Regions from separate parts of the Pseudoalteromonas sp. PAST1 genome, predicted to be linked through region 4. Evidence: predicted binding sites of a transcription regulator. Region 4 holds the regulator's gene; each other region holds the start of a gene.
What was found. Region 4 encodes sigma-54, which starts transcription at its own class of promoters, with help from an activator protein. Its sites were predicted from a motif close to GTTGGCACGNNNNTNGNNT; they were not measured.

Region 1 (3,136 bases), on a different contig from region 4:
AGAGACTAGGTATAAAAGTGCAAAATAATATCGCTAAATTCCGCAAAGAAATGGGATTATCGCAGCAAGAACTTGCTGATGCCATTGCAGTATCACGTAAAACCATTAGCACAGTTGAAACAGGCCGCTTTATACCCTCGGTGATTATCGCGTTAAAAATTGCTGCTCACTTTGAACTCAGTGTTGAGCAATTATTTACACTCGATGACAATGATTAATAAACCACGTCAGTCGCAATCTTACTTATAAATTATCAGTAAGATTGCATCATTTCATTACTTCGGTATGATGCACGACCCTGTTGTTTTTGCACCCTGTGTACTAAAATTAAACAACCCAATTTGGTCAAAACTGGAGTATCGATTAAGCATGAAGAAACTGCTTATTTCACCGTCAAAAATGGCGCTTGGCGAGCAAGAAAGTCAAATTTATCAAAATATCCTCAAGCAAGCCTCTGATATCAGCTTAAACCTAATGGCAGTCAAAGTAGAAAACCACCCTCAAGACTTTTTAGGTTGGTGCTATGAGCTATTAAGTGCAAGCCGCGATCGCATTAACTACGATCTGTTAGAAGATAAGCAATTACCCACTCTTAAAAAACTTCATGACTTATTAATTTCTGCAATCAGCTTTTTGCAGCTAAAAACATTAAGGGTTGCGCCATGGCCTGTTATTGCAGGCTTCATCGAGCAGCATAAAGAGCTTGTAGCCCTTGATGAGCAACTACGCTTAGCTAAGTACATTGCTGCAATTAAATCGCAATCCCTAAAAGAGATGATCCCAGAAGACCGTTTAGCGTTTTCAGGTAAACACAGTGCCTCGCTTGATCCAAGTAGCTATAACTTCGACGTTGAATGGTTTGCTTCTACTAAGAACGCGAAAGGTTTCCACCAAATGTTGAGTGATTTACCAGGTGCGTTCGATGAGGCGCTTGCACACATTCCACTTGAGGGTGAAGTAACGCAAGAACATTATCAGCATTTTATGGTTGCTTACTTCATGGCATTTAATGGCAGCGATGAAAAGCCAACGCTTGCTCCTGCTACTCGCTTGCTTGCGATGCGCCGACCTGACGTGTTTACACCAATCGTAAATAGTAAACTTGATGCCCTTTGTGCGGCATTAGGTATTACTAAGCTTAATAACCGTGATTTTGAGCGCTACTGGCAAGATGTTATCGAAGCAATACATAACATGCCTTGGTTCAAAATGGCCAGTGCAGCAAATGAGCTTGAACAATCTCTGGTTGAAATCAAAGCCCTATTGCCTAGCTTCTTTTATTATGCAGATAAAAGTACCGCTGATAACTCAAACTATATTAAGTTGTTAAACAAACCTAAGAGTACCACGAGCTCAGCAGGTAAAAAGACCGTACGCCGTGGCAAAGAATCAGCTGAGATACTGGTAGACCGCGCACTAGCAAGTGATGATATCCCTGAACATATCAAAGCTAAGCGCGATTCAATCATCAGTGAAGTTGAAAAAGGCCGCAGTGTTGAAGAAACCATTAGTCTAATGCGTGCAATTTTCGGCTAAGTTACTCTCAAATAAGCAAAACCCGGTTGCTTCGCAATTGTGCAACCGGGTTATTTTTTGCACCACACATGTGCGCATGAACAATTCAAATAACCATCCTTTTCACAATTAAACAAGTTTAAAAGCCTGTTTTTAAAGCCTTTAAGCATAAAATATCCCGTTAGAAATTAACTTGGCACAACCAGTGCAATATCGTATCCAGACAACACATAGAAAATGTCCTCAAATAATAACCAGACTGCAATCTGAAAATGGGACAAAATCAACATAACAACAGGATACAGAAACATGCTAAAACTAAAAAAAACGGTCGCAGCAAGCGCCCTTGCGCTATTAACTTTGAGCTCAACATATAGCTATGCAGAAGTCACAGCAAACGCTGCGGCAACTTCAAACTACTTATGGCGTGGTCAAGAGCAAGGCGGTGGTGATGCTGCAATCCAAGGTGGTATCGACTACGCAAGTGAATCTGGCTTTTATGCGGGTACTTGGGTATCGAATGCTAGCTGGGCTGACGACATGACTTACGAGCTAGACCTTTATGCTGGTTTTGGCGGTGAAATCAATGAAACCTTTAGCTACGATGTTGGCTACATTTATTATGCATACCCAGATGCAGCGTCTTACACAGATGCAGACTTCTCAGAAATCTACGGTAGCATTAGCATGGGTAGTTTCACCTTTGGTGCAGCAGTCCTAGCAACATCAGCAGCAAGCGGTGACGGTACAGATTTTGGTGACTCTCTATATTTAAATGCTGACTACAGCTTCCCAGTTGGCAGTACCGGTGCAGAAATGGCCCTTCACCTAGGTCATTACTCAGGGGATTTCATTGGTGATGATGACATCATCGACTACGGTGTTTCAGTGTCGAAAGACGGCTTTACTTTCGGTCTTTCAGACAACGACATTGATGGTTCAGATGTAAAAGTGTACGTCGCTTACGCGGTTGACTTCACTTTATAAAGAATGTGTTACTTGCTGCAACACGAAGGGCCGTTAAGGCCCTTTTCTCATTTATATCAATACACTTATGGTACACTATGACCAGTTGAGCCTTGCCAAATGCGATACCATTGTTCACGGTTCATAGTAAGCTGCTTAGCGTCAACAGCTGATTTAACACGCTCAATATTACCCGTACCAAGTACCACAGACGGTGCACTTGGGTGCATTAACAGCCAAGCATAAACAACCTGATCAATGGCTGTGGCGCCAATTTCAGCCCCAACCTGCTCCAACACTGCACGTAAACGCACCGCTTTTTCATCTTCACTTGAGAATAAGCGACCCCCAGCTAATGGAGACCAAAGCATAGGTTTGATATCAAGTAATTGGCATTGGTCTAAGCTGCCATCATCAAGGGCTTTCATCTCGTAAGGTGAAAACTCAATTTGATTAGTCACAAGCTCAAAGTCTAAACGCGACTGCAACAAGCTAAGTTGCGATGGGGTAAAATTAGATACACCAAAGTCAAGCACATCACCATTTGCTTTTAGGGTATTAAATGCTTGTGCCATTTCATCGGCGTTCATCAAGTAATCAGGGCGATGAATAAGTAATACATCTAAACGATCAGTGCTGAAGTTTTTAAGTGACT
Region 2 (3,136 bases), on a different contig from region 4:
GTGGGCTCACTTAATTTGCTGACAGCAGTTTAACATTGATAGAAAAAATCTGCCGTAGTTGGTTTTCATTTAGTTGTCATTGTGAGAGCTTAAGTTATGTGTATTTTAAAGGCGTAAGTTGTATGTTAGTTAGTTCAATGTCATTAGCACTTGCAATGACCACAAATACTTTTTTAGTTATGGGCGATATGCCATACACCCCGATTGATGAAATTAATCTCGCCAAAGGCGGAAAAATTACCAAGGCAATCGAAGCAACACCGCATGGCTTTTTAATACATCTTGGTGATATGAAATCCGGGGCGCTTGCTTGCACGAACAAGCTTTTGCAAACAAATAAAGCGTTATTGACGTCATTGACCCCACAGCCTTTTATTTACACCCCCGGTGATAATGAATGGACCGATTGTGACCGAGAAAAGCTATCGGTACGTTTTGATGAGCTTGAGCGGCTAAGCTTTGTTAAAGGCTTAATGTTCGACGAGGCTTATACACAAAAAGCACAGCAACTACAGGGTTATGCCACACAAGCTGAAATGCTAGAGAATGCCCGTTGGCAGTTTGATGGTATTGAGTTTCGTACTTTGCATATACCGGGCACTTTTAATGGCCGCTCGCAAATTTTAAAAAGTGACAAAAACGCAGCACTTGATGCCGCTGACAAACGTGATAAGTACAACTTAATTTGGTTAAAACAAGCACTTGTTCAACAAGATGCTAAGGCCTATGTGTTTGGCTTTCAGGCTGATATTTACCACCCAAGCAGTAAACCCGCCTGTAGTGAATCGCAGCGCTCTAAATGTGATGCATTTAAACTATACCGAGATGCCATCAGCGACTTTGCAAAGCACACTAAGAAGCCTGTGCTTGTAATGCATGGTGATACCGGCCCATATTGTCAGCAGCCGTTAGCGAGTAACTTAACGCGTTTAAATGTCCCCGGAGATTTTGCTGTAAGCGATGTCGCAAAAGTAAGTTTTATCGACGGCCAATGGCATATAGCAAGTGTAACGACAAATGTGCCCCTCACTAAGGTATGTGAGTGATAACGTTGGGTAGAACGGAGACGCACTCAGAGCCGTCAGCTATCAGATTAAAACCCAACAAGTTAGCGAGTTTCTAGAGAAAGGAGCTATCAGCTTTCAGCCGTCAGCTATCAGATTAAAACCCAACAAGTTAGCGAATTTCTAGAGGAAAGAGTAAAGTTATCGAGTTTGAGGCTCACGTAGGCGTGAAATTTATTTCGCGCGGTGGTTTATAAAGTCATCAGACTTTAAACCCAAGTTAAGACTTGTAGGAGGCGTTTTAACGCCGAAAAAACTCACGCTATAGCCAAAAGTTCACGGTTAAAACCATTCCTACGATTATCTCAGATCTCATGCATCATTTAAAAAACAAAAAAGCGGCACTTGGCCGCTTTTCTTAAGTAAGGTGTGCTATTAGCAGTTAGTTTCTTCTGCGTTAACACCTTCTTTTACTTCTTCACATGCATCTTCAACTGCATTTTGTGTATCAGTAATTGCTTCGTCAATACGCTCACCTGCGTCTTCAGCAGAGTTGTCTTCACAACCCATGATGAAAAGACCTGAAAATAGGGCGATAGTTGCGGCTTTTAAAGTTGAATTTTTCATAATGAAATTCCTTGTAAATTTAAAAAAAGTAAGTGGTTATCTGCTTTTAACTACTTAGGGACGTTGCCTCTAAGTGCTCCTGATACCAGCGAAATAACAAGTAATACTAAAAATATAAAAAAGATAATCTTAGCGATGCCTGCAGCGGCTCCTGCGATACCGCCAAAACCTAACACTGCTGCGATTAACGCGATAACTAGAAAAGTAATTGTCCAGCGTAACATAGTGGTCTCCTTGGCTATTTAAATTTTCTTAAGTTCGATGTAACTGAAGCGAGTTCTGTGCCAGAACTTTTATTTTATATATTTCAATGGGTTGTGTGTTTTTGTTGTTCTTTAGAGGGTTCATCATTTGGTAACTTTTACGAGTAAGCATGTAACTTATTCATAGTGATATTTTTTCATATTGAGATGCATGAGAAAAAGAGATAATGCACCAATAAATGGTAAGACCAATTTAACTTTATTTGGGTTGGCTACCTCTAACACCTTGTTGTGTGTGGTTTTTAGCCATTTTGTTGCTATTAATTAATAGTTCAGCATATAACGACTGGCTATATTGATTATTTATATCATCTATAGCAGGGCTTTAAATGCATAAATAGTGGGGTGTTAATTATATGTACGTCATGTTATTTTAAATTTAATTGGTTTTACCAATTTACAATGGTGCTATACAAATGAATTTTGTTTGTTATTATTGGTGCATAATTATTTAACAAAAATAACTTTTTATTTTAAGTAAGCGAGGGGAGTCGTATGGATATAGGTGGATTACTCACCACTGCGGCCAGTTTGATGGTGACAGGCATGGTAGGCGTGTTTGTTTTTCTGACTATTTTGATTTCAGCAGTCACTTTAATGTCAAAGGTAGTGGGTCGATTTGATGATCCTGCAATTGCAGAACCTACGCGTACAGCAAAAATTCAACCTCAACAGGGTGTGCCACAGGCACATATTGCAGCAATCAGCGCTGCAATTGCTCAATTTCGAAATAAACAAAAATAACGGGGCAGCTTAAACATGGCTAAATTAAAACTAACCGAACTAGTATTGCGCGACGCACACCAGTCTCTTTTGGCAACGCGTATGCGCTTAGACGACATGCTACCCATGGCAGAAAAACTCGATAATGCGGGTTATTGGTCAATTGAATCATGGGGTGGTGCGACGTTTGACTCGTGTATCCGTTATTTAGGTGAAGATCCTTGGCAACGTATTCGCGAGCTAAAAGCGGCAATGCCAAACACTAAGCAACAAATGCTACTACGCGGACAGAATCTTCTAGGTTACCGTCATTATGCTGATGATGTAGTCGAAAAGTTTGTTGAGCGTGCCCACAAAAACGGTGTTGATGTTTTCCGTATTTTCGATGCGATGAACGATGTGCGTAACCTTGAAACTGCCATTAAAGCTGCTGTTAAAGTAGGTGCTCATGCCCAAGGTACTATTTCGTACACAGTAAGCCCTGTACATACGCTTGATATGTGGCTTGAGCTTGCAAAA
Region 3 (3,136 bases), on a different contig from region 4:
CTTTTCGGCCGAGGCTTGGGGTTAGGTTGCCCTTGAGGTTTCACTTCTGCTGTCGGCTCTACTTGCTCTGCCTCAACATGCTTTTGCGTGATCGTGCACCCTGTTATAAAAAGTGTGCCTATAACAAGCATAAAACTGGCTTTATTCGCTAAGCCCATATCAGTTAACTCCTTGGGTTAATTGAATTGGTAAAATGGCTGTAAATACACATCCTTGTGGGTCATTATCAGTAATAGAGAGCTTACCGTTTAATTGTTCAACGGTTTCTTTAACTATGGTTAAACCAAGCCCGCTGCCCATTTCAGTATGTTGTTTTGCATTCTTACCTTGGTAAAAAGCCCCAAACACAGCGGCTTTTTCTGTATCCTCTATCCCTACCCCTAAGTCGCTGACACTCAAAATTAACTGTCCCTGCTTTAAGCTTGCTTTTATTGTCACTGACTCATGTTCTGGCGAAAACTTTAGCGCATTTGAAGTCAGCTGAATGAGCACCATTTCAAGTAGCTCAATTGAGATAAACAAAGCTTTATTTGGTAATTCATTCACCCACACAATGGATAAGTCACGCGCTGATAATCGGTGCTCAAAATGACGCTCAATTTTGTTCATCATCAAATTAAAGTTAAGCTCGCTTAGGCTTTGCTTACTGGTGCGAATGGCGTTGTAACTCAATAAGCTTTCAATCATGGCTCTGAGTCGCACCATACTTTGCGTTATTAGCTCAAGAACGGCTTGTTGCTCGCTATTGATAGGACCAACAATCTCATCTGCGAGTAAGTCTGTGCCTTCAACCATCGAAGCTAGGGGCGTTTTTAATTCATGTGTCACATGGCGTAAAAACGTATCTTTTTGCTGCTCAAGCATATGTAACTGCGCTTGAACCCACTCTAATTTATTACCTAATTCAACTAACTCTGACGAGCCGCGAACTTGAATTTTTTGCTGCCAGTGACCTTGTCCAAGTTTATCAATCACATGTGTGAGTTCTCTGAGCCGCCCGCTGATCCGCCAAAGAAAGCCGCCCCCGACCAATAACGTGAGTGGAATTAACGCAACTAACCAATTAATAAATGAAGCTTGAAGCGCTTTTAATTGCTGCTGATTTTTTGTGATGCGCAATTCATTTTGCTCTTTGAGCCAATTTGTTTGCTCACTGATAAGCTTACTAGCGGGTGCAAACAGCTCACCATCTTGCTTTTGTTCTATTAATAAATGCTGATGCGCAAATTGTAATACCTCAGCCAATTGCCGCCACTGCGAGACATAATCAGCGGTTGGGCTTAAGAAAATGAGCTCATCGACACTTTGCAATGACGATTGCCACTTGTTGGCAATCAAGCTATCGAGGGATTCACTTTTAAGCACCCAGTTTTGTCGAGTTGCTCGTTCAAGGCTATTTAAGTCTTGTTTGAGGTTGTTAAATGCTTTAGTAATCTCGTAATTGTCACCGACGATTTCTTGAGTCACTGCAAGCTGCTTATTGAGCGCATTTAAAAATAAAATCACCACCAAAGATAACGGTAGTAAAGACAGCAAAATGCTACAGACGAACTGGCCAATAAGACTAGGTCGCCAATTGAGTAACTGTTTTATTTTTATCGCTACTGTATTTTGCATATTCACTCTCAACATAATTGCAGATGCTGATTATTAGCGAACAAACTTAGACACTCGCTGAATCCGACCTTAAAAAGTACTGATTTCCCCCCAAAAACCGATACAAAGTTGCTATTTGGCAACAAACTAACTCATTGAAATAAAATAGATAAACTTTTAACACCTGAAAATCGTTGCAAAAAAGACACAACACCCTGTAACTATTTCGCATTCAAATCCACACAAAAACCATAACCACCTGATAACTAATAACTTTTAATATTGGCACTGATTTTGATTAGTACTAAGCAAATTAGTTATTTAGGACACAAAATGAAAGTAACGGCCCAGGTAGCCATCCTGCTTATAAGTCTCATCTCGGTAAGTAGTTATGCACTAGATTTGCAAACAACGTTTAACGAGCTAGATAAAGACAGCAATGGTTTTTTGAGTGAGGCAGAAGCATCTGAAGATGCCTTGTTGCACGGCAACTTTACGCAAATTGATAGTAATCAAAATGGCCAAATTTCATTTTCTGAGTTTCAGTCGTTTATTCAATAGGAGATTGTAATGAAACAACTTTTAGCTGCATTCTCGCTGATGTTTTTAGTTATCAGCGCCACCGTTTTAGCATCACAAATGGATGTTCGATTTGCTAAATTTGATACAAACGCCGATGGCGAGATTTCATTAACTGAAGCAACCAAACACGATAACTTACTTAAGCAATTTGCCGATCTGGATGAAAACGGCGATCAGGTTTTGTCTGAACAAGAGTTTGAAAAATTCAAACCTTAACGGCTTAAAGTGCTTGCCATAATCCCAGAGGGAATGTGTAAACGGATTTAAATTTTGGGAGTTAAATTATGGCAAGCACTTTTATTTAGGAGGCAATTATGAGAATTTTCTGGCTTGCTCCATGCACCTTAATTACTATAAGCTTCAATAGCTTAGCATTGGACGTAAAACAACGCTTTGATCACCTAGATAAAGATAAAAATGGCTTTTTATCTGAGCAGGAACTGTCATCGCAACCGCACTTGCAAAAACGCATAGCGCAATGGGATACAGATAAAGATCAACAAATCTCGCTCCTTGAGTTTAAACACTATTTAACAAACAAGAGTTAAAGTAATGTCAAAATTAACCTTTGCCAGCCTAGTTTTAAGTTGTGCATTTAGCACAATGAGTTTTGCTGCAGATAGTATTGGTGAAAAATTTAAACAACTTGATCGTAATGACGATGGTTACCTGACTCGCTCAGAGTCTGCGAGAGACCCAGCTCTGTGGTCGCGATTTAAAAATTACGACAGTGATAAAGATAATAAATTATCCCTCAGTGAGTTTAAGATTTATGCGAGCAAATAAAGAGTTATAGTTAATTATTAATCTCTGCTGAGTTGCAGTTTACTGCAACTCTGATACTGTTTTCATAAATCAATAAAAACTATTAGAAGATTATGAAACTCATCATCAGCTTACTCGCAACAGCTTCACTTAGCTGCTTTGCCAACACCACTGTTATTTATAATGTAAATGG
Region 4 (3,136 bases):
TTTACAAAAATCTTTATCTTTAAGTCTATCAGCAATTGTTGACAAGGTCTTCAAGTGCAACTGGCAATCGCCCTCTGGTACGATGAGTGCCACAAAAATATCAACGGGACGATTGTCTATCGCATCAAAATTGATGGGAGATTCACTGACAATAATAAATGCATGAGGTTCATCAGCACCACTCATTCGACCGTGGGGAATAGCTATTCCTCGGCCGATACCTGTACTACCTAACTTTTCCCTGTTCAGAAAAGCATCTAGGATATCTTGTTGAGATAAATGAGGAAACTGCTGGTGAGCTAACTCGCTAATATACTCAAGAATTCTTTTTTTGCTATTAAAAAGGACCGCAGCTTTGCTGCAGTCCTGATTAGTAAGTGAACTAAGTTTCATAATTTAATGTCGAGCTAATTTCTCTTTATGCTTAATGACTTGGCGATCAAGTTTATCGATCAATGAGTCAATTGCTGCGTACATATCTTGATGTTCTGTAGAAGCGAACAACTCGCCTCCGTTTACATGTAAAGTTGCTTCTGCTTTTTGGCTTAATTTTTCTACATCTAAAATGACATGAACATTATTAATATGATCAAAATGCCTTTCTAGTTTTGCGAACTTAGTGTTTACATAGTCTCTTAATGAATCAGTGACTTCTACGTGACGACCAGTTAAATTTAGTTGCATAAGCATTTTCCTTCTATGTAAAACGTCTAAATCAGACTTTTACGCTGATTAGACGGAGGTATTGCTAGAGACTCACGATATTTTGCAATTGTACGTCTAGCTACTTTAATTCCTTGCTCAGCCAATATATCTGCAATTTTGCTATCACTCAATGGTTTAACCGAGTTTTCTGCAGCAACTAACTTCTTGATTAAAGCGCGAATTGCTGTAGAAGAACACTCACCACCATTTTCGGTGCTGACATGGCTTGAGAAGAAATATTTCAACTCAAAAATTCCCCTTGGGGTATGCATATATTTTTGTGTTGTAACCCGAGAAATCGTCGATTCATGCATTTCGACCATTTCAGCGACATCGTTTAGCACCATTGGCTTCATTGCTTCTGGGCCATGTTCAAAGAAAGCTTGCTGTTGTTGCACGATACAGTTGGTCACTTTTAGTAAAGTATCGTTACGGCTTTCTAAGCTCTTAATAAACCACTTTGCTTCTTGTAAGTGAGAACGAATAAATTGGCTGTCGCTACTTGATTTAACAGAGCGAGACATCGCTGCATATTGGCTATTCACTCTAATTTTTGGCATACAATCTGGGTTTAACTCGACTACCCAGCGGCCTTTCACTTTTTTCACTGATACATCGGGTATGACGTACTCAGATTCTTCGCGTACTATGCTATCCGCAGGCTTAGGATTTAAGCTGTGAATGAGCGTCATCACTTCTTTAAGCTCGTTTTCTTTAAGCTTAGTCTTTTTCATTAAAGTGCGATAGTCGCGACTTGCTAATAATTCGATATGCTCAGATAAAACCATTTTAGTTTCAGCTAAATATGGCGTATTGGCATCGAATTGACGAAGTTGTATACACAGGCACTCTTGTAAACTTCGGGCGCCGATACCAACTGGATCGAATAACTGTATTCTTTTTAAGACAGCTTCAACTTCATCGAGTTCGATTTCTTCTTCATCATTATTTTGATTAAAGCTTTCGACAATATCTTCGCAGCTAACCGTTAAAATACCTGAGTCATCGATAGCTTCAACGATGGCAACGGCAATCGCTTCATCGGTAGGACTAAATGGTGTGAGCTGTAGTTGCCACATTAAATATTCTTGCAGTGTTTCTGTTGAAGCACCTTGGTAAATAGACTCGTCTTCAGGCATTGGCCCAGACGATGTTGATGGGGCGGCACTCATGTACTCATCCCACGTAACATCCATAGCTAAGTCATCGCTAACCGTATCCTTACTCAGAGCATCACTGCTTTCTTGCTCGAATTCGCTAGGTGCTTCGTCGGCAGACGCGCTGACTTGTACATCGTCAGACTCCGCTTTTTGCTCATTCTTACCGATGCTTTCTTCGTTGTAATCCGCTTCTTCCACTTCAAGCAGAGGATTACTATCAAGCGCTTCTTGAATTTCTTGCTGGAGATCCAATGTACTGAGCTGCAACAAGCGAATGGCTTGTTGCAGTTGTGGAGTCATTGTAAGTTGCTGGCCCATGCGCAGCTGTAATGATTGCCTCATGTATCCCTAACAATCCTTTTTAAGTTATCGGTAACGGTGAGGACACTGTTATCGATTTATTGTCATTGTATAAGTCTAGCAGATGCTCTAGTCGGTGGCGTAATGGTTACAGCCTGAATTGCTCGCCTAGATAAACATCACGTACAGTTTGGTCAGCTAATACGTGCTCAGGTGTGCCTGATGCAATTAGCTCCCCATGAGAAACAATGTAGGCTTTTTCACAAACATCAAGGGTTTCTCGAACATTATGGTCAGTAATAAGTACACCAATACCACGATTTTTTAGGTGCTCAATAATTTTCTTTATATCTAACACTGAAATAGGATCAACACCAGCAAAAGGCTCATCTAAAAGGATAAATTTAGGATTAGCGGCTAATGCACGTGCAATTTCAACGCGGCGTCGTTCACCACCTGACAGTGCCATACCTTGGCTATCGCGAATATGTTGAATGCTAAATTCATCTAATAAGTTGTTAAGCGTCTCTTCGCGCGTTGTTTTGTTAAGATCTTTGCGGGTCTCTAATATGGCCATCAAGTTTTGGTAAACTGTTAATTTTCGAAAAATAGACGACTCTTGTGGTAGATAACCAATACCTAAGCGCGCACGGCTGTGCATTGGCAAAAGCGTGATATCGTTATCATCGATGCTTATTTTTCCTTTGTCGCTTGGTACGAGGCCTACAATCATATAGAAGGTCGTTGTTTTACCAGCACCATTTGGCCCTAACAAGCCAACAATACTGCCCGCTTCAACTTCAAGACCGACATTTTTAACCACTTGGCGGCCTTTGTAGCTTTTAGCTAAAAGCTCTGCTTTTAATGTGCTCATGGTTGGCCTTTATCGTCTTTTTTATTTTCTACAGGCACTAAAATAGTGTGTACACGATCTGTTGAGTTTTCGTCTTTTTCTGCGCTGATCAGCTGTT

Region 1: L1272_RS09235 (TorF family putative porin) is a predicted target of sigma-54. The motif match lies at 1,708-1,726, and genes of this name have one in related genera.
Region 2: L1272_RS16870 (DUF1328 domain-containing protein) is a predicted target of sigma-54. The motif match lies at 1,902-1,920, and genes of this name have one in related genera.
Region 3: L1272_RS09945 (EF-hand domain-containing protein) is a predicted target of sigma-54. The motif match lies at 1,878-1,896, and genes of this name have one in related genera.

The regions. Positions count from the first base shown of each region.
Region 1 is NZ_JAKGBH010000015.1:12,546-15,681, forward strand. It holds gene L1272_RS09220 (hypothetical protein) at 1-9, shown strand, start outside; gene L1272_RS09225 (helix-turn-helix transcriptional regulator) at 18-218, shown strand; gene L1272_RS09230 (hypothetical protein) at 370-1,536, shown strand; gene L1272_RS09235 (TorF family putative porin) at 1,825-2,502, shown strand; gene L1272_RS09240 (aldo/keto reductase) at 2,568-3,136, opposite strand, start outside.
Region 2 is NZ_JAKGBH010000039.1:573-3,708, forward strand. It holds gene L1272_RS16860 (hypothetical protein) at 123-1,046, shown strand; gene L1272_RS16865 (hypothetical protein) at 1,440-1,631, opposite strand; gene L1272_RS16870 (DUF1328 domain-containing protein) at 1,682-1,855, opposite strand; gene L1272_RS16875 (OadG family protein) at 2,390-2,638, shown strand; gene oadA (sodium-extruding oxaloacetate decarboxylase subunit alpha) at 2,654-3,136, shown strand, end outside.
Region 3 is NZ_JAKGBH010000016.1:64,952-68,087, reverse strand. It holds gene L1272_RS09955 (hypothetical protein) at 1-158, opposite strand, end outside; gene L1272_RS09950 (HAMP domain-containing sensor histidine kinase) at 160-1,617, opposite strand; gene L1272_RS09945 (EF-hand domain-containing protein) at 1,930-2,157, shown strand; gene L1272_RS09940 (hypothetical protein) at 2,167-2,394, shown strand; gene L1272_RS09935 (EF-hand domain-containing protein) at 2,493-2,726, shown strand; gene L1272_RS09930 (EF-hand domain-containing protein) at 2,731-2,964, shown strand; gene L1272_RS09925 (amidohydrolase) at 3,057-3,136, shown strand, end outside.
Region 4 is NZ_JAKGBH010000022.1:14,279-17,414, reverse strand. It holds gene ptsN (PTS IIA-like nitrogen regulatory protein PtsN) at 1-393, opposite strand, end outside; gene hpf (ribosome hibernation promoting factor) at 397-684, opposite strand; gene L1272_RS12210 (RNA polymerase factor sigma-54) at 711-2,207, opposite strand; gene lptB (LPS export ABC transporter ATP-binding protein) at 2,314-3,039, opposite strand; gene lptA (lipopolysaccharide transport periplasmic protein LptA) at 3,036-3,136, opposite strand, start outside.